2 regions of the Marinomonas sp. 63XJN7_9_ISO-PGPR-S23-217 genome follow, and region 2 is predicted to be linked to the other one. Evidence: predicted binding sites of a transcription regulator. Region 2 holds the regulator's gene; the other holds the start of a gene.
What was found. The regulator PhoB, encoded in region 2, activates phosphate uptake and scavenging genes when phosphate is short. The targets are predictions, from matches to a motif close to TGTCATANNNNTGTCANA.
Positions count from the first base shown of each region.

Region 1 (8,987 bases), 600 kb from region 2:
CATGGCAAGAGAGAGTTTTAGAAGGCGGCTCGCCAAACAATTGTTTGTAATCTTTGGCGAATTGACTTAGGTGCCAAAAGCCCCATTGGGTGGCAATATCACTGACGGTTTGTCCGCTTGTTGCATGAAGTAATGAACGGCGTACACCATTAAGCCGACTAGCACGTAAATATTGAATTGGACTCACACCTAGAATACTTTCAAAACTGTACTGTAAGGTTCGGCGGCTCACGCTGCAGACTTCACACAGTTGCGTGATGGTAACAGGCTCGTCCAAATGGTTATCTAAAAATTGACGCGCCACATCAACCACTCGTTTTCGATGGAAATAACTTTGCGTTTTCGCGGGCTTAGGCGTTTCCAGCTTCAGCACTTCAAGCAAGGCCATCATGATAATGTCGTGCTGCAAACGCGGCGGGGTCGCGGTATTGTGAGTAGATAATAAGCGAGCCAGCAAAAAACGCACATCGGCCAAGGTTTTATTGGGGACGCCAAGGCGTCCGTAGGCGGTCAATTCTCGCCAATTCAGATCAACTCCATGAATATTTGCCATGTTTACCAAAGACTCACGATCCACTACTAACCCATAGAGGTCGTAATTCTGAGGCGTCGTTAGCTGAAACTCACAATCACCAGGTCGACACATAATGGTGTCTGGCCGAATCGTCAAACCGTTAATGCGGCTTTCCTCTTGACCCACTAAGGGAATTCCCAACCAAATGGAATCCGGCCAGACCACACATTTTTGCTGTAATGCCTGACTGGTATGTTCGCGAAAAACTTGTAGACCGCTTAACGGCAGCTCAATAATGCGCCCATAGAAACGCCCTCGACTAATTTGGTCGTATTCTTGTTGCCAATTGGTGAGGTTGCTGGCATGCAGGTCGGCATCATATGCGTCGGATACATGAAGCGGAACGCCCTTATTCGGTGCAAAAGTGGATTCAAACAGCATATACTCTTCCTGTAGCATGGTTATTTATCTTGCCAAAAGGGCTCTTTAAAACCATAACCTACTGAAATTATTAGATATTCATAATTTTGCCATTATTCGTTAACAGAATGACGAACATAATTATTATTGTGTAACCAGCAAAACTTATGCCGATCAAAAGGCTTTTTAGTCGCATAAGTCATGTATTCAAGTAAACGGAACTTTGTGTGAGTGGGAGCAACTCCCCCTCAAGTGGAACAGGATCTTTACAAACTGAGTTTGTAGAGGACGAATAACATATGTTGAGAGGTCACAATGACAACACAAACACTAAAACCCACGTTAGGTACCATACATTTATGGGCCATCGCCGTTGGGCTCGTTATCTCTGGAGAGTATTTTGGTTGGAGCTATGGTTGGGGAGTTGCTGGTACATTAGGTTTTTTGATCTCCGCCGTTGTTGTCGCCATTATGTACACGTGTTTTATCTTCAGCTTTACCGAATTAACCACCGCCATTCCCCATGCAGGTGGACCGTTTGCCTATAGTCGACGGGCATTTGGCGAAAAAGGTGGTTTGATAGCGGGGCTTGCCACCTTAATCGAATTTGTCTTTGCGCCACCCGCCATCGCGCTGGCCATTGGCGCTTATTTAAATGTTCAATTCCCTGAATTAGACCCGAAAACAGCGGCCGTTGGAGCCTATATTATTTTTATGGGGCTAAATATTCTGGGAGTTAAAATTGCCGCCACCTTTGAGCTGATTGTCACCGTATTGGCGGTCATCGAGCTGCTTGTTTTCATGGGCGTCGTCGCCCCAGGTTTTAGCTTCAGCAACTTTGTTATTAATGGCTGGGCCGGCTCTAACACCTTCTCCTTGGGATCCATGTCTGGCATTTTTGCAGCCATTCCTTTTGCTATCTGGTTTTTCTTAGCGATAGAAGGGGCTGCCATGGCAGCCGAAGAAGCGAAAGACCCCAAACGCACCATTCCAAAAGCCTACGTTAGTGGCATTCTGACCTTGGTCTTCTTGGCCATGGGCGTGATGATTATGGCTGGCGGCGCGGGTGATTGGAAAGCACTTTCCAGCATCAACGATCCACTTCCACAGGCCATGAAAATGGTTGTCGGTGAACATTCTGGCTGGTTACATATGTTGGTCTGGATTGGCTTGTTTGGCCTTGTCGCCTCATTCCACGGCATTATCCTGGGTTATTCTCGTCAAGGTTTTGCGTTGGCTCGCGCTGGTTATTTACCTGCGGGTCTGGCTAAATTGTCGCGTTTTCAAACACCGCACCGTGCCATTATCACTGGCGGAATCATTGGTATTGCCGCCATTTACAGTGATGGCATTATCAATCTACAAGGTATGAGTTTAACCGCAGCCATGATTACCATGGCAGTATTTGGTGCCATTGTAATGTACATCATCAGCATGTTAAGCCTGTTCAAGCTGCGTAAAACAGAACCTAATCTAGAACGTACTTTCAGTGCCCCAGGGTACCCTATCGTACCAGCAATTGCGTTGACCCTAGCTGTCGTCTGCTTGATTGCGATGGTGTGGTTTAACCTTGTTATCGCACTGATTTTCTTAGGCTTTATGGTCATTGGTTTTATTTATTTCTCTCTTACCAAACACCAACGTGACAACGCACAGGGTGATGTCATGTTAAGTGGTTCCAACTCGATCTAAACTGGCAGCTACTTTGCATATCAGCATAGAGGTGGTACGTTCAACAACGTACTACCTTTTATGCATTAACAGGTCACCGTTCTATACTTAACGTCGAAATAATAAGAGGCGTAACTGACTGATGAACCATTCAGACTCCAAGTTTTCCTTTCGCTATACCCTTGGTGAACGCACCTTTGGCTTTGTTGACCTTGCTGATTTAATGGCCAAAGCCACCCCCGCTCGCTCGGGAGATCGACTAGCAGGGGTCGCCGCCCAAAGCGCAGAAGAACGCGCTGTCGCGCAGATGACATTAGCCGATGTGCCACTTAAGCTTTTCCTTGAAGAACTTTTGGTTCCCTATGAAGACGATGAAATTACTCGGTTAATCATTGACGAGCATGACAAACAGGCCTTTTCCCCTATATCTCACCTGACGGTCGGTGGTTTTCGGGATTGGCTATTAAGTGATTTGGCCACTAGCGAGATGCTCACGCAAATCCGCCCCGGTGTCACACCAGAAATGGCAGCAGCGGTCAGTAAAATTATGCGTAACCAAGACCTCATTATCGTGGCGAAAAAATGTCATGTAAAAACGGCATTTCGTAACACCATTGGCTTACCAGGTCATTTATCTACCCGCTTACAACCCAACCACCCCACAGACGATTTAACAGGTATCGCGGCGAGCATGCTGGATGGCATGCTCTATGCTAACGGAGATGCCGTCATCGGCATTAATCCCGCGACAGACAATGTGCAACAAGCAACGCGCTTAATCAAAATGATGGACGACGTCATCCAGCATTATGAGATCCCCACCCAATCCTGCGTGTTAACCCATGTTACCAATACCCTCGAATGCATCGAGCAAGGTGCCCCTGTTGACTTGGTGTTCCAATCCATTGGTGGTACACAAGCGACGAATGACAGTTTTGGATTTAACCTTGCCAATTTAGCTGAAGCACAGGCAGCCGCCTTATCCCTCAAGCGGGGCACCGTCGGCAACAACGTTATGTATTTTGAAACAGGACAGGGCAGCGCGTTATCGGCCAACGCCAATCATGGTTTGGATCAACAGACCTGTGAGGCACGGGCCTATGCTGTGGCACGTAAATTCAGTCCGCTACTGGTTAACACGGTTGTCGGTTTTATCGGTCCTGAATATTTATACGATGGCAAAGAAATTACCCGAGCGGGGCTAGAAGACCACTTCTGTGGCAAGCTACTTGGCTTACCTATGGGATGTGATGTGTGCTATACCAACCATGCTCAAGCCGATCAAAACGACATGGACAACTTACTAACACTACTCGGCGTCGCTGGCTGTACTTTCGTGATGGGGATTCCTGGTTCGGACGACATCATGCTCAACTACCAGACAACTTCCTTCCACGACGCTCTATATGCTCGAAGAGCACTGGGGCTAAAACCCGCCCCCGAGTTCGATGCTTGGCTCGCCAAGATGGGGATTTTTAAGAACAACGAACAGTTTGTTTTGAATCAGCAATTACCCGATGCTTTTTATAAGCCCTTAAACCGTCTGATTGGAGGCCAATAATGGGCACAGACGATGCGAAAAACCGAATGGATTCAACGCCGTCTTCCGAGCCACCATCAAGCGAAGCGGTGACAGAGAATATATGGCACAAACTCAATGCCTTTACGGATGCCCGTGTGGGTCTGGGGCGTGCCGGTATTAGCGTACCGACAAAGCACTTATTAGCCTTTCAATTGGCTCATGCCCAGGCAATTGACGCGGTGCATACCCATTTGGATAGCAAAGGACTCGCGACTCAACTTATGGCACAGGATTGGGCTCCTCAGTCTGCGCCTTTGTTTTTACACAGCCGAGCAGCGGATCGTGCGATTTACTTGCAGCGTCCTGATTATGGACGACGACTGGATGATGAATCCGCCCGACTTTTAGATGAGCACCAAGCCAGTTATCCACAGGGGTATGATCTGGTAATTGCCGTTGTGGATGGGCTATCTTCTCTAGCCATTGAGCAAAATACCCAGCCCTTTCTCAATGCCTTGTTTTCCATATTAGGCAATCAGTCGCCTTCTTGGACAATCGCTCCTTTATGCCTAGTAGAACAAGGCCGCGTCGCCATTGGCGATGATATTTGTGAGCGACTTAACGCTAAATGCGTGTTGGTACTCATTGGTGAACGTCCTGGATTAAGCTCACCAGACAGTTTAGGCTTGTATCTTACTTGGGGAGGCAAAGTCGGCTATACCGATGCGTATCGCAATTGCATCTCAAACATTCGCCCTGCCGGACTGAATTATCAGGAAGCGGCTCGCAAGGCGTTTTATTTATTAAAAGAAGCCAAACAATTGAAGCTATCTGGCGTGAAACTTAAAGATCGCTCGGATGACGACCTTGTCATTGATACAGGCCACTCCACACGTAACTTCCTAACAGCTTCGGACTGATGATTTTAGACAAGCGGCATGGCAAAGCCTGTATAAATAATCATTTTGAAACACATACTTAACATTAACGTACTATGCTATAAATTAGAGCGCAATCCATGTCATCATTAGTGAACTTATGAGGTAGTAGCATGAAAATGAAAGGCCAAATCGATAGTGTTTACCCGCCAGCTAAAGAGTCAAAAAAGAAGGGCAAAAAAGCGTCTAAAAAAAACGCCCAAGACAAACAAAAGGGTAAAACTAAGATTAAGAAAAAAAAATCGGCCGACATCGTTACTCCCACTACAGTTTTAGAACAGGTTGAATCGGTCATTGCGCCCGTAAAAGAAGCCACACAGGCCGTGAAAGAAACCCTCGAAGAAACCATTCAAGCCTTAGAAAAAAGCCATACTCCAGTCACTGATGACACCCCAGCCGTGCTGGATGAAACCGACGACGGCAAGACAAAAAATCCCATTGCACGAGCCTCTAAGAATTCGCAACCTCTTGTTGACGATGACAAACAAAAGACCATGCAGCGAATCATTAAACAATTGATTATGGGCGATATTAGTCAAGGAGAAGCGCTGAAAATATTGCGCATTCAAGTACTCGGTTTAAAACAAGAAGACTTCGCGAATCTCGTTGGCGTTTCCCGCAAAACCCTTTCTGAAAACGAAAACGATAAAGGTAATTACACTGCGGACATAGTGAACAAACTGTTCCAACCCTTCGACTTAAAAGTTGGACTCTTGCCCAACTCCGTCAAGACCTTAGAAAGATTACTGGTTTCCAAAAATAGTTAGCTTATCCTATGACAAGGATGTCGTCTGAACTACTTTACCTTGTAAAGAAAGACGCGTTGTCTTCCATTTTACTTGCCAGATCAAAATCCTTCTCAGAAAGCCCGCCCACATCATGAGTTGTCAGTTGTATTTTGACGGTGTTGTAGACATTAAACCACTCAGGATGATGATCTTTCTTTTCCGCATAAATCGCGCACAGGGTCATAAAGCCAAAGGCTTGCTGAAAGTCTTTAAATTTGAAGGTTTTACTGAGCTTGTCGTCTTCCAATGTCCACTTAGAATCGGATTTTTCATTAAGAGAATGTAGGGCTTGTTGAACGTCGTTGTCATTGAGCTTTTGTACTGTCATAACGTCTCCGTTGAAGAGCTTTTTAAATTGCTGTCATTAAGCTTTCATCTTGCCCATTTAGCTTAACCTTTTCACAGTAACGCGTCTCTCGCTCGATGTCCAAGGAAGCCACTTATAATGAAAACACCCTTTACACTCTCTCCTATTAAAAGTTCGTTATGCTTAACTCTTTTCATCAGCTCCGTCACCCAAGCAAACTCGACAATACCAACACCATTACCGCCTATCGGGCTGGGCTTTGAACAAACGGTTCCAGTTCCTAAAGTAGGTTACCCTTTGCCCGTGATTCAAAATGGTGCGAACAACAGTAAAGGGAATTTGAAATACAATATTGAGCAAAACCCCATCGCAACGCTACTAATCGGCATGAATCAAATTTGGACGAACGGGCTAAAGGGGTGGCAAAACGACGCCAATAGCAATGGACCAAGCAGTTTTGCCAACCAAGCCATTGTGAATCCAAAAATCTGGCAAGAAAACATTGCTTATGTGATCAAGGTCACCCAGCAGCGCACAGATAAACAAGCCATTGCCGCCTATTTGGATGATCAGCGCAGCAAAAACTACAGTGTGATTGACGGCTATGGCCCTCTGACACAAGCCTATGTAACGGCTTCTGGCGCCTATACAGACATTGATCAGCCGACTGTCAAAGACATTGTTAGCAACGCCCATTACTATGCCAAGAATAATGATGACATCAAGTTTGCCGGGAAACGAAACGCGCCATTAGGTAGTGTGTATCAGCTGGTTTACGATTTTCGCGAGGTAGCCCCAGCTTCCACGAGTGCCTCAAAGTACATTTATTCAACCCCTCGTCCATGGCGTATGGACAAAACTGGCGGAATACATTATCTAGGCACCGCGCCTTATTCTTGTGTACAGCAAAATGGTACCGTGCATTCGGACTGGCTGATTGATCAATACCAATCCGAAGTAAAGGTCGTGCCTGGCCTGATGTGCTCACGTCGTCATCATGAGAGCAGTGTTGTTGCCAATAATCAGGAAAACCGCCGTAAAGATGGCGCCTATCCAAGTGGACACACCAATGCTGGTTACTTAGCGGCCATGGCCTATGCTTACGCCTTGCCACAGCGTTATTCAGAGATGCTTACTCGGGCGTCGCAATTAGGCGAGAGCCGCATTCAAGCGGGCATGCATTCCCCCGTAGATGTGATCGGTGGCCGTATTCACGCCTTAGCCGTAGCAACTTACGCTTTATCCCAAAGGAACATTCAGGCGGATGCACAAAGAGCCTATAACGACTCGCAATCCTACTTTGGTCAACAAGCTTACGCGGCCAGACAATTCTTGTATTATTTCGCTCACAACAAAGTGTTGCACCCGCAAGGTTTAATACTTGGCAATAAGGTCAATACCCATGTATTTGATAACAATAAGTTTGCCAATCACGAAGCGATGAAAGCCCTTTATCGATCACGACTGACCTATGGTTTTAGTCAAACAGGAAAGTTACACCAAGGGCCCGTTGTACCAGCAGGGGCTGAACTCTTACTGGCCACCAGACAGCCTTACTTAAACCCAGCACAACGCCGTGCGGTTCTGGCAACCACAGAAGTGCCCTCTGGCTATCCTATTCTGGATCAATCAAATGGTTGGGGCCGTTTAGATTTAGTCACCGCTGCCGATGGATACGGTGCCTTTAATGGGGATATTACGGTCAATATGGACGCCAATAAAGGCGCCTTTAATGCTCACGATTGGTGGCGTAATCCTATTTCGGGCAAGGGAAAACTAACGAAGAAAGGCTGCGGCATTCTTACTTTAACGGGCAACAATCAGTATCATGGTGGCACGATTATTGACAATGGTGTATTGGAAGCCGCCTCAGCCCATGCCTTGGGTAAAGGCGACCTCTATCTGAAAAATGGAATTTTGGATGTGACATCAAAAGGTGCATTAAAGGTCGCGAACTACACTCAGTTGAATGGGGCCACTAAAATCGACATGGATAAAGACGCCAGCCAAATTCAAGCCTCAGGAAACGTGGTTATCATTGGCGGTACATTGGCCTTAGATTTGTCGCATTTTCAACCTCAAGCAGGCAAAGGCTACGTGCTAATTGAGGGACGCCAGTTACAAGGTCAATTTGAGACCATTTCTTCTCCTCTACCAGTTCGTCTGCAATATACTGACAATAAGCTCATCGCGACCTTTCAATAAGTCTGCTTTTCCCCGCGAACCAAGCAATAGCCCAACAAATAGATAGGGCTATTGCTGTTTATGCCAAATCATGCATAAAGTGTGAGACCTTGGCACGATTACTGTGCTTGCCAATACTTTGTTAAAAACAGACTCAAAATGCTCATTTATCGCGATAAACTCCGCTTTCTCGTCTGTTTTTGCAGCATCTTGGCGTCGCTAGTGACATAGTGCAAAGGTCTCAGTGTACTAAATATTTACACTTTAAATGAAAATGATTTGCATTAACGTCATTATTATATAAAAATATTGCTCTCAGACATCGACACCACATGTAATGCAGAGAGTGAATGGAATGATAGAGTCGAAAGCATTAGGATTTGACGTGAATGGCCGCGCCTTATTGGCCGACTTTTCCATGACCTTTGAGCCTGGAAAAATTTACGCCTTGGTCGGTCATAATGGGTCAGGAAAATCCACTCTTCTTAAGCTGCTCGCCCAACAACAAACAGCAACCTGTGGTCATATTCTGCTAAATGGTCAAGCTATCGACTCTTGGTCCCATAAACAATTTGCCCAACAAGTGGCTTATCTTCCTCAGCAAACCCCAGCAACAGACAGCTTATCGGGCAGAGACCTAGTT
Region 1 covers NZ_CM149678.1:494,025-503,011, reverse strand. The annotation lists gene AC0VYI_RS02215 (helix-turn-helix domain-containing protein) at 1-955, opposite strand, end outside; gene eat (ethanolamine permease) at 1,250-2,626, shown strand; gene AC0VYI_RS02205 (ethanolamine ammonia-lyase subunit EutB) at 2,748-4,166, shown strand; gene eutC (ethanolamine ammonia-lyase subunit EutC) at 4,166-5,047, shown strand; gene AC0VYI_RS02195 (helix-turn-helix transcriptional regulator) at 5,179-5,832, shown strand; gene AC0VYI_RS02190 (4a-hydroxytetrahydrobiopterin dehydratase) at 5,867-6,181, opposite strand; gene AC0VYI_RS02185 (phosphatase PAP2 family protein) at 6,299-8,365, shown strand; gene AC0VYI_RS02180 (ABC transporter ATP-binding protein) at 8,700-8,987, shown strand, end outside.
Region 1: AC0VYI_RS02185 (phosphatase PAP2 family protein) is a predicted target of PhoB. The motif match lies at 6,213-6,230, and genes of this name have one in related genera.

Region 2 (8,987 bases):
TTGGTTATCTAGGGTCACGTTGACCCCCAAGGTTTTTTTCCACATGGCGGAAATTGCGATGGCAATTTTCTTGTGGTTTTCATTGGTGTTGTAAAGCAAAGTGAAATTCAGCGGATGGCTCTTATCGAAGCCTGCTGCTTTTAATAGCTCTTGGGCTTTTTTATTACGTTCTGCCTGGGTCCATTTCTCGTATTGAGGTTCTTTGGCTTTAAAGCCTGACACATCTGGTGGTGTAAAAGAATAAGCAGGGATTTCACCAGTACCCGTTACATATTTGGTGATGATGTTACGGTCAATAGCGTAAGACAAGGCTTTACGAACACGCACGTCATTAAAAGGTGGCTTTTGATTATTGAAGTCATAATAGTAAACCGCCAAAGCAGGAGAAACTTTTACCTGGTTAGGAACGGTTTTTAACAACTCATGGTAACGGTTAGTTGGAATGCCCTGGTTAGAGGTCATGTCCAAATCGTCCGCCATGTAACGGCTGTATTCCACACTTGGGTCGACAATGGGTAACACAACCACTTTGTTGATAACGGTTTTCTTATCGTTCCAGTAGTCATGGTTACGAACAAAGACCATTTGTTGGTTGACGACCCAGCTTTCCAGTTTATAGGCACCATTGCTGACGATATGCTCCGGTTTGGTCCAAGCGTCTCCCCATTTCTCAATCATTTTTTTAGGCGCTGGGAAAAGGGAGGTGTTCACGGTCATTTTGACAAAATACGGCACGGAATGGTCCAAGGTGACTTGGAAGGTGTGGGCATCCAGTGCTTTTACGCCTAAAGAAGATACTTTATCTTTACCGTCAATGATGTTTTGTGCGTTTTTAATACCTGCTAATGCGGCATAGTAAGAATAGGTTGAGGCAGTTTTTGGATCGACAAGACGCTGAAATCCGAAGACAAAATCTTCTGCGGTAACAGGGCTGCCGTCTGACCATTTCGCATCATGGCGTAATTTGAAGGTGTAAACGGTGTGATCTTTGTTAACTGTGTAGCTTTCGGCGACACCTGGCACTAACACGCCATCTTTACCTTCACTGTATAAGCCTTCAAACAGGTCACGGTCACGTAGCGATCCCGGTGTACCAGAGACTTTCTGTGGATCAATGGTTTGAGGTTCGCCTTCGCCCCCTTTGACTAGAACTTGATTTTTCGCCAGTTGAACACCCGCAGGCACATTGGCTGCGTATACTTGCATGGCCCCAAAAGATGCCGCAAGAATGGCGCTGGCGATTAACGTTTTTGTCTTCTTCATAATAATCGTTACCTTAATTAGTTAGCTTTTGTGAGGTCTTTTATTCTTGTTGACGATAAAGTCATGAGACGAGCGAAACTAAGCTCAGCCTTCATAGTTAATCAATTTACAAAAGGTCACAATCGAAATTCCGTATCAGGTTATGCGTCTAATAAAGGTAAAAGTTGTTAGGCTTGCTTCATTTTTGTGAAAGTGACAAGGAGAATCATGATTTTTTAAGTCGTTTTATGAGGATACTGACTAAGGAAAAGCGGATGACATGGAGCCAATAATCCGCTCATGCTATGCTCTTAGCTATTATGATTGATTAGGAATAAATAAGAGTGATTACACAGCCTTTTAAAGCCGCCGGTGCGTTTCTGAAAGCCTTACCTTTAATTGTTTCCCCTGGGTTGCGGATTTTTATCTTAGCGCCTTTAGTGGCGAATGTGATCCTCATGGCGTTATTGTACATGGTGGCTCTGCATTACTTTGATGATTTGATTAATATGGCGATGGGCTATTTGCCCCATTGGCTCGCCTTTATGCATTGGCTGTTTTACATCATCTTTGCCGCCATTATTGCTGTGTTGCTGTTTTATAGTTTTTCTATTGGGGTGAACATTTTGGCGTCGCCTTTTATGGCCATCTTGGCGGAGAAGGTAGAAGAGAAGCAAACGGGTAAAGTGTTCGATGAAAAAATGACCACGAAAGTGGTGATTGCTATTATTGCTCGCAGTGTGCAGCGTGAATGTCAGAAATTATTCTATTTCTTACCACGTTTCATTTTGTTAATAGTGCTGTCTTTTATCCCCTTGGTGAATGTCGTTGCTCCGGTTTTGCTGCTATTATTTTCAGCATGGATGTTGTCACTTCAATACATGGATTACGCATTTGACAATAACAAAGTCGCCTTTTATGACATGCGTATGGCGTTGCGTACTAAGCCGCTATTGTGTTGGACCTTTGGCGGTATTGTCATGGTCTGTTTGACGATTCCTTTTGTAAATTTAGTGATCATGCCGATTGCTGTGTTGGCTGCCACGCTTCTGTGGGTCTCGGTTTTCCAACCTGTGCATGGTAATGGCACTTCCTTGTAAGATTGCTCTAGAAAGAGGCTTGTGAATGTCGATAAAAATACTGGTGGTGGATGATGCGTCTTTTACGCGCGATTTAATTCGTCGCACATTGCGTAAGGAATTTCCAGCCGCCATATTGGAGGAAGCCGTTAATGGCCGCAAGGCCCAACAATTGCTATCGAAAAGTCAGTTCGATATGGTGCTGTGTGATTGGGAAATGCCCGAAATGACCGGGGTGGAACTTTTGCAGTGGTGCCGTGAGCAGCCTGAATACAAAAAAGAAAATATTCCTTTTGTGATGATTACCAGCCGTGGCGATAAAGACCATGTGGTGGAGGCGGTCAAATCCGGTGTGACCGATTATTTGGGGAAACCGTTTTCCAGTGAACAGCTGGTGAATAAGGTGATGAGCGCTGCCAAAAAGCATAATATGCAAAGCAAGCTGACCTCGCAAAAACCTAGAAGTGCTTCGCCTGCTGGTGGTGTCGCATCGGCATCATTGGATGTTTTGATGGGGGGAAAATCATCTCGTAAAGTCGAGGCGACGAAATTTATCAACCCTGATGCCCCTGTCCCCACAGTGAAAGATGTGAAAATTCCCACTATGGTGCGTTTCGAAGGCAAACAGTTTCGCTGCATGGTGATTCAATTTAGTAAACAAGACGCCACCATGCTGATAAAAAGCGATGACGTGATTCCTCAAGTATTGGGACAATCCGTTTTGGATTTAGAGTTTGAGGGCAAGGTCAATCGCCTGAATTATTATGTCCAATCTGTCGCCACCACGGAGAAGAAACATGATTCAACCTTTTTAACTGTTGGTTTGGGGCTGATTGACCAAGATGCTGAAAAAGAAGCGTTTATCAGTAAGCTGTTTGATAGCTTATAGTGTTATGTATTGAACCCTTATAACCCCCTCCCAGCCTCCCCCTTGGCAAGGGGGAGGAGCCGACAGTTCCCTCCCAGCTCCGTTGTAAGGGGAAGGGGTTGGGCTGAGGAATGTCTTGTTCCCTCCCCTTATTTAAGGGGAGGGTTAGGGTGGGGTTTATTGGTCTTTTACAATAGGCTCTTTGTCATCCTCAACATTTTTTTCTATTGCAGAAAACGCTGGAATATCATCCGTCCGTACTCGGTTGGCTGGGAAATGACAAGAGAAGCGACTGCCACGGTTGAGTTCGCTAAGGATCTGTAACTTAGCATCATGGTGCATGAGCACATGTTTGACGATGGCTAAGCCTAAGCCCGTGCCGCCCGTTTTGGTACTACGACCCTTATCGACTCGGAAAAATCGCTCCGTTAAGCGCGGAATGTATCTTGGGTCTATGCCTAAGCCGTGGTCGGCAACTGAAAACACGCCACTGAATTCATTAGACTCCCATTTCACTTTGATTTCACCGCCATCTGGTGAATACTTGATGGCGTTTACCACCAAATTAGAAAACGCACTGTAGAGTTCGTTGTAGGCGCCGTACAGACGTGCTTTTTCTGGAATATCAATGTCTAAAGAATGTTTTTCAGTAAGTAGAGGTGACGCAATTTTCTTAATGGCTTCCGTCCAAGAAGACACCTCATGCCAATGTTCTTCTTCTCGTTTATCGTTGCTTTCTAAACGCGATAATAGCAACAAATCTTCGATTAAATGTTCCATGCGCTCCGACTGCTCAGACATATTTGCGATGCCTTTTTGCATGCTGGCGGGCAGGGAATCTTGGAACATTTCTAACGTTTCTAAATAACCTTTAATGACCGTTAAAGGGGTTTTTAGCTCATGGGAGGCATTGGCGACAAAGTCTTTGCGCATTTCTTCGAGCAGGTGCAGTCTTGTGACATCGCGGATAAAAATCAAATGATCATTTTTATCGTACAAGGTGGTTTGGACTTCTAAATAAACGCCCTCTTTGGCCGGTGACTTAATCACCAGCGGTTCTCCAAAACGTTTTTGGGTAAAGTAACGAAAAAATTCTGGGTTGCGAACAATATTGGTAATGGGCTGCCCTCGATCAACTGGGCGCATTAGGCCTAAAAAGTGTCCTGCCGAGTTATTCCACCACTCTAAGTTGCCTTGGTTATCGGCCATAATGACGCCTTCTTTTAGGGCGGCGGTAGAATTCTCGATACGATTCAGAGCTTGGCGCATACGGCGCTTCGATTTACGCTGCTTTTTCTGCAAACGGTAGACAACATCGAAGATATCTCCCCAGATACCATCCGATTCAGGGGGGGCGCCTCGCCCAGAGTGACGTAGCCAATAATGAAATTGGTAAAGTTGATACAGCTGCCAATACAATGTTCCCAATAAAAACAAAAGTACGACGGCTTGTAAGTGGTTTATGATAAAACCGATGACGATGCAGGCCAAAAGCCCTAAAGACCAGCGAATTATTGCTCTTCGCCAAACTGCTTTCATATTATATGACTAAGTCCTTTTGGGAGAGAATCGGTAGCCAGTCCCTCGAACGGTTTGAATCAAAAAGTCGTGACTGCTACCAATGGCTTTTCGTAAACGGCGAATATGCACATCAACGGTACGTTCTTCCACATAAACATTACCGCCCCATACCTGATCCAATAATTGTGCCCGTGAATAGGCTCTTTCTTGGTGAGTCATGAGAAATTTTAGCAGACGGTACTCCGTCGGCCCCATATCTAGCGGCTTATTGTCAATGGTAACGCGTTGGCTAATAGGATCAAGGGTTAACCCTTCGATTTCAATTGGCTCATCTACCCCTTGAGGCGTGGCTCGACGTAGCACCGCTTTCAGTCTGGCGACTAATTCTCGTGGCGAGAAGGGCTTGGTAATGTAATCGTCAGCACCGACTTCCAGCCCTTGAATTTTGTTGTCTTCCTCGCTTTTTGCCGTCAACATAATGACGGGGATTTCCGCTGTTGCACTGTCTTTTTTTAGGCGACGAGTCAGTTCTATGCCGCTACTCCCTGGCATCATCCAGTCGCAGAGAATCAAATCAGGTCGATGGTCGACAATGATTTCGTGGGCTTGTTGGCTATTTTCTGCTTCCATATATTCGTATCCCGCCATTTCTAAGGCGACGGCGATCATTTCGCGAATGGAAGACTCATCATCAATGATTAATACTTTTTTACCGGTCACAGGATCTACCCTCATCTCAGGAACGGTTTAATTAAAACGTCTTAGTATGACAGTTATATGAAAATGTCACATATTCGCCATATATTACATAAATAGTAAGCTAGCAGCGATGCCAATAAAGATACAGTAGCCAATTCGGTTATTATCTAAGAAAGCATGGAAGCAGGCTTGTCGGTCACGTTCTTTGGCTTTTTGGTATTGCAGCCCAAATAATCCCAAACTGATGATAAGCGACACAAAGTAGATCCAGTTAAGGTGGGCCAGTATCCCGATCCAGACCAATAGGGATAACGTCAGACCTTGTAGACAGAGAATAACAAGTAAATCGTATTTGCCGAAAAGGATCGCGGTGGATTTAATGCCGACTTTTAAATCGTCGGGTCGGTCTGTCATGGCATAGTAGGTGTCATAGGCAATGGTCCAGAAGCAATTTGCCACAAACAGCATCCACAACTTGGGGTCTAGCAGATCCCCGCCTTGGGCGCTGTATGCCATGGGAATCGCCCAAGAGAACGCCAAGCCAAGAAATAACTGGGGCAGGTGGGTGTAGCGCTTCATAAAGGGGTACAGTGCGGCTAATCCTAAGCCGACGAAAGACAGCAAAATGGTTCGTAAATCGGTACACAGCACCAACAAAAAGCTCAATACGACCAAAAAGGCGAACAGCCCCAGCGCTTCTTTTTCGGACACACGGCCAGACGGTAAAGGACGATTTTTCGTGCGCTCAACGTGTCCATCGACTTTTCGGTCAGCGTAATCATTGATGACACAGCCGGCAGAACGCATGCTAAACACTCCCAGAACAAAAATGACAATAAGGTGCCATTGGGGCCAGCCATCGGCCGCTAGCCAAAGGGCCCATAGGGTCGGCCACAGCAAGAGTAGGGAGCCAATAGGACGATTAAAACGCGTTAAGTCGGCGTAATCTTTAAGCTTGTTCATGGGAGTCCATTGATTTAGTCGTCAGAATTAGGCGAAGCCGCCTTTATGTTATGCCATTGTCTCGAAAAATGCTTCACTGACCAAGATACCAGAGCCAAATTGTTGGAAAACAGAGCGTCTTGCCCAGACTTTAGTATGGTGATTGGTAAATAAGCCTTTGGGAAGGGCCGCTACCTCAATAGGGCTGCGTTTAAGTGCCCTATGTTTAAACAAATAACCGCCTAATGGTTTATTGTGCAAATGTTTCACTTGTCGCCAATGACCTCGTAAGGCGTTGGCTGGGATAATGGAGCGGGCGTATATAACGGTTCGACCATCGACTTTTAATAATACCGTGCGAACACGCGCAGCATCGCGTGGCTTCATGTTGAGTCGTCGTTTTTCACGCGGTGTTGCTTTCCCCCAACCATCCTCAATAACCTCTACCGTGAGTTGGCCTCTTTTTTTCAACTCTGCGGTGATGGATTGACTGGTCGTGAGCCAAAACCAAAGTGACGCTGGAATTTGCTGTTTGTTAATTTGTTTTAAGGGTTGCCAACGGTAGTGCAGGGCAAGTGTCAGATGATGATTTAATTGCATGTTAGGCCAATCGTTTAGAGCCCTTTTATCGACACTGGTGTTTCTGCCAGTGCATAAAGGTCTCGATTAGTGACATGGCTATTATATTGAGGTTTCGCAACCTTGTCCCATAGAACAATGCATAAAAAAGCCTCGCCTTTATGTCCAACGTCATGGTGGAACATCAAGGTGAGGCTGTTGATCCGATTTGTTTAGTTAACAGGGAATCAGTATCAATGGTTCAAAATTTGGCTTAGGAACAATTGTGTACGGTCATGCTGTGGATTATTGAAAAACTCTTGAGGCTCATTGGCCTCCACAATTTCTCCAGCATCCATAAAGACCACGCGATCCGCCACGGTTTTAGCAAAGCCCATTTCATGGGTAACACAAACCATGGTCATCCCTTCTTCTGCCAACTGCACCATAACATCGAGCACTTCTTTGATCATTTCTGGGTCAAGAGCGGAAGTGGGCTCATCAAATAGCATGATGCGTGGCTGCATACACAGGCCACGGGCAATCGCCACACGCTGTTGTTGGCCCCCGGAAAGTTGCCCTGGGTATTTTAATGCTTGGTTGGCAATTTTCACGCGTTCCAAATAATGCATGGCCAGTTCTTCTGCTTCTTTTTTGGGCATTTTACGTACCCAAATAGGAGCTAGCGTCAGGTTTTCAAGAATGCTTAAGTGCGGGAACAAGTTAAAATGCTGGAACACCATGCCGACATCTTTACGAATAGTCTCGATGTTCTTCAAGTTATTATTCATCTCGATACCATCGACGGTAATGATGCCTTTCTGATGCTCTTCAAGGCGATTAATACAGCGAGTCATTGTCGATTTTCCCGATCCCGATGGACCGCAGACGACGATTCGCTCCCCTTTTTTGATGCTAAAGTTGATATTTTTTAGCACATGAAATTCGCCATACCATTTGTTTACGTCTTTAAACTCAATGATTGCTTGTTCGCCTTGCTCCAATTGAGCCAGTGCCATATTTCTATCTGTCATTATAAAAGCCTCAAATTCTTGACTAATTCCGCTTATGTCCAGTTTCTAATTTACGCTCTAGTGCCATGCTGTAACGGGACATACCAAAGCAGAAAGCCCAGTAAACGAAAGCAGCGAAAACATACCCTTCGACGGTGGTGCCCAACCAATTTGTATCGTGGTTAGCGGCTTGAATACGTCCTAAGAAATCAAACATACCCACGATGTAAACCAGAGTTGTGTCTTTAAATAAACCAATAAAGGTATTGACGATGCCAGGGATAACCAATTTTAAAGCCTGGGGTAAAATAATGAGCGACATAGATTGCCAATAGGTCAGCCCCATCGCATCTGCAGCTTCATATTGACCTTTCGGAATGGCTTGTAACCCACCTCGAATCACCTCCGCCATATAAGCGGATGAGAAAAGGACAATACCGATTAACACTCTTAACAGTTTGTTAAAGTTTAATCCATCAGGCAAAAAGAGTGGGATCATCACCGATGCCATAAACAAAATGGTGATCAATGGGACAGCACGAATGGTTTCGATAAAGATAACACAAACGGCTTTGGCAACAGGCATATTAGAGCGACGTCCTAAAGCCAGCAAAGCACCCAATGGAAACGATGCCACAATCCCAATAACACCCAGCAGAATGGTTAAGAAGAGACCACCCCATTTGGCCGTTTCGACAGGCTCTAAACCAAACGCACCTCCAGAAAATAAATAGTAAGCTAGGATAGGGTAAGGAAGGATAATAACCAGTGTCAGGTAAAACCTATTGATTTTTTTAATGGCAAACATGGCCACTAAAAGTATCAAAATCACCAACGCTAAGTTGACTCGCCATGTTTGGTCAGAAGGGTAAAAGCCATACATGAACTGTTCAAAGTAGGAATTTATAAACGCCCAACAGGCTCCGCTGCCAGTACAAGCTTTATTGGAAGAGCCAGTCCATGTGGCATTGATTACGCCCCATTCGATAAGTGGTGGAATAAGCAAATACAGAATGTACAGGCTGAAGATTGTCAGAATAATATTCAATGGGGAAGACAAAAGGT
Region 2 covers NZ_CM149678.1:5,346,323-5,355,309, reverse strand. The annotation lists gene AC0VYI_RS24910 (ABC transporter substrate-binding protein) at 1-1,263, opposite strand, end outside; gene cysZ (sulfate transporter CysZ) at 1,587-2,342, shown strand; gene AC0VYI_RS24900 (response regulator) at 2,368-3,210, shown strand; gene phoR (phosphate regulon sensor histidine kinase PhoR) at 3,367-4,728, opposite strand; gene phoB (phosphate regulon transcriptional regulator PhoB) at 4,738-5,430, opposite strand; gene ubiA (4-hydroxybenzoate octaprenyltransferase) at 5,515-6,372, opposite strand; gene AC0VYI_RS24880 (chorismate--pyruvate lyase family protein) at 6,421-6,951, opposite strand; gene AC0VYI_RS24875 (amino acid ABC transporter ATP-binding protein) at 7,164-7,943, opposite strand; gene AC0VYI_RS24870 (amino acid ABC transporter permease) at 7,966-8,987, opposite strand, start outside.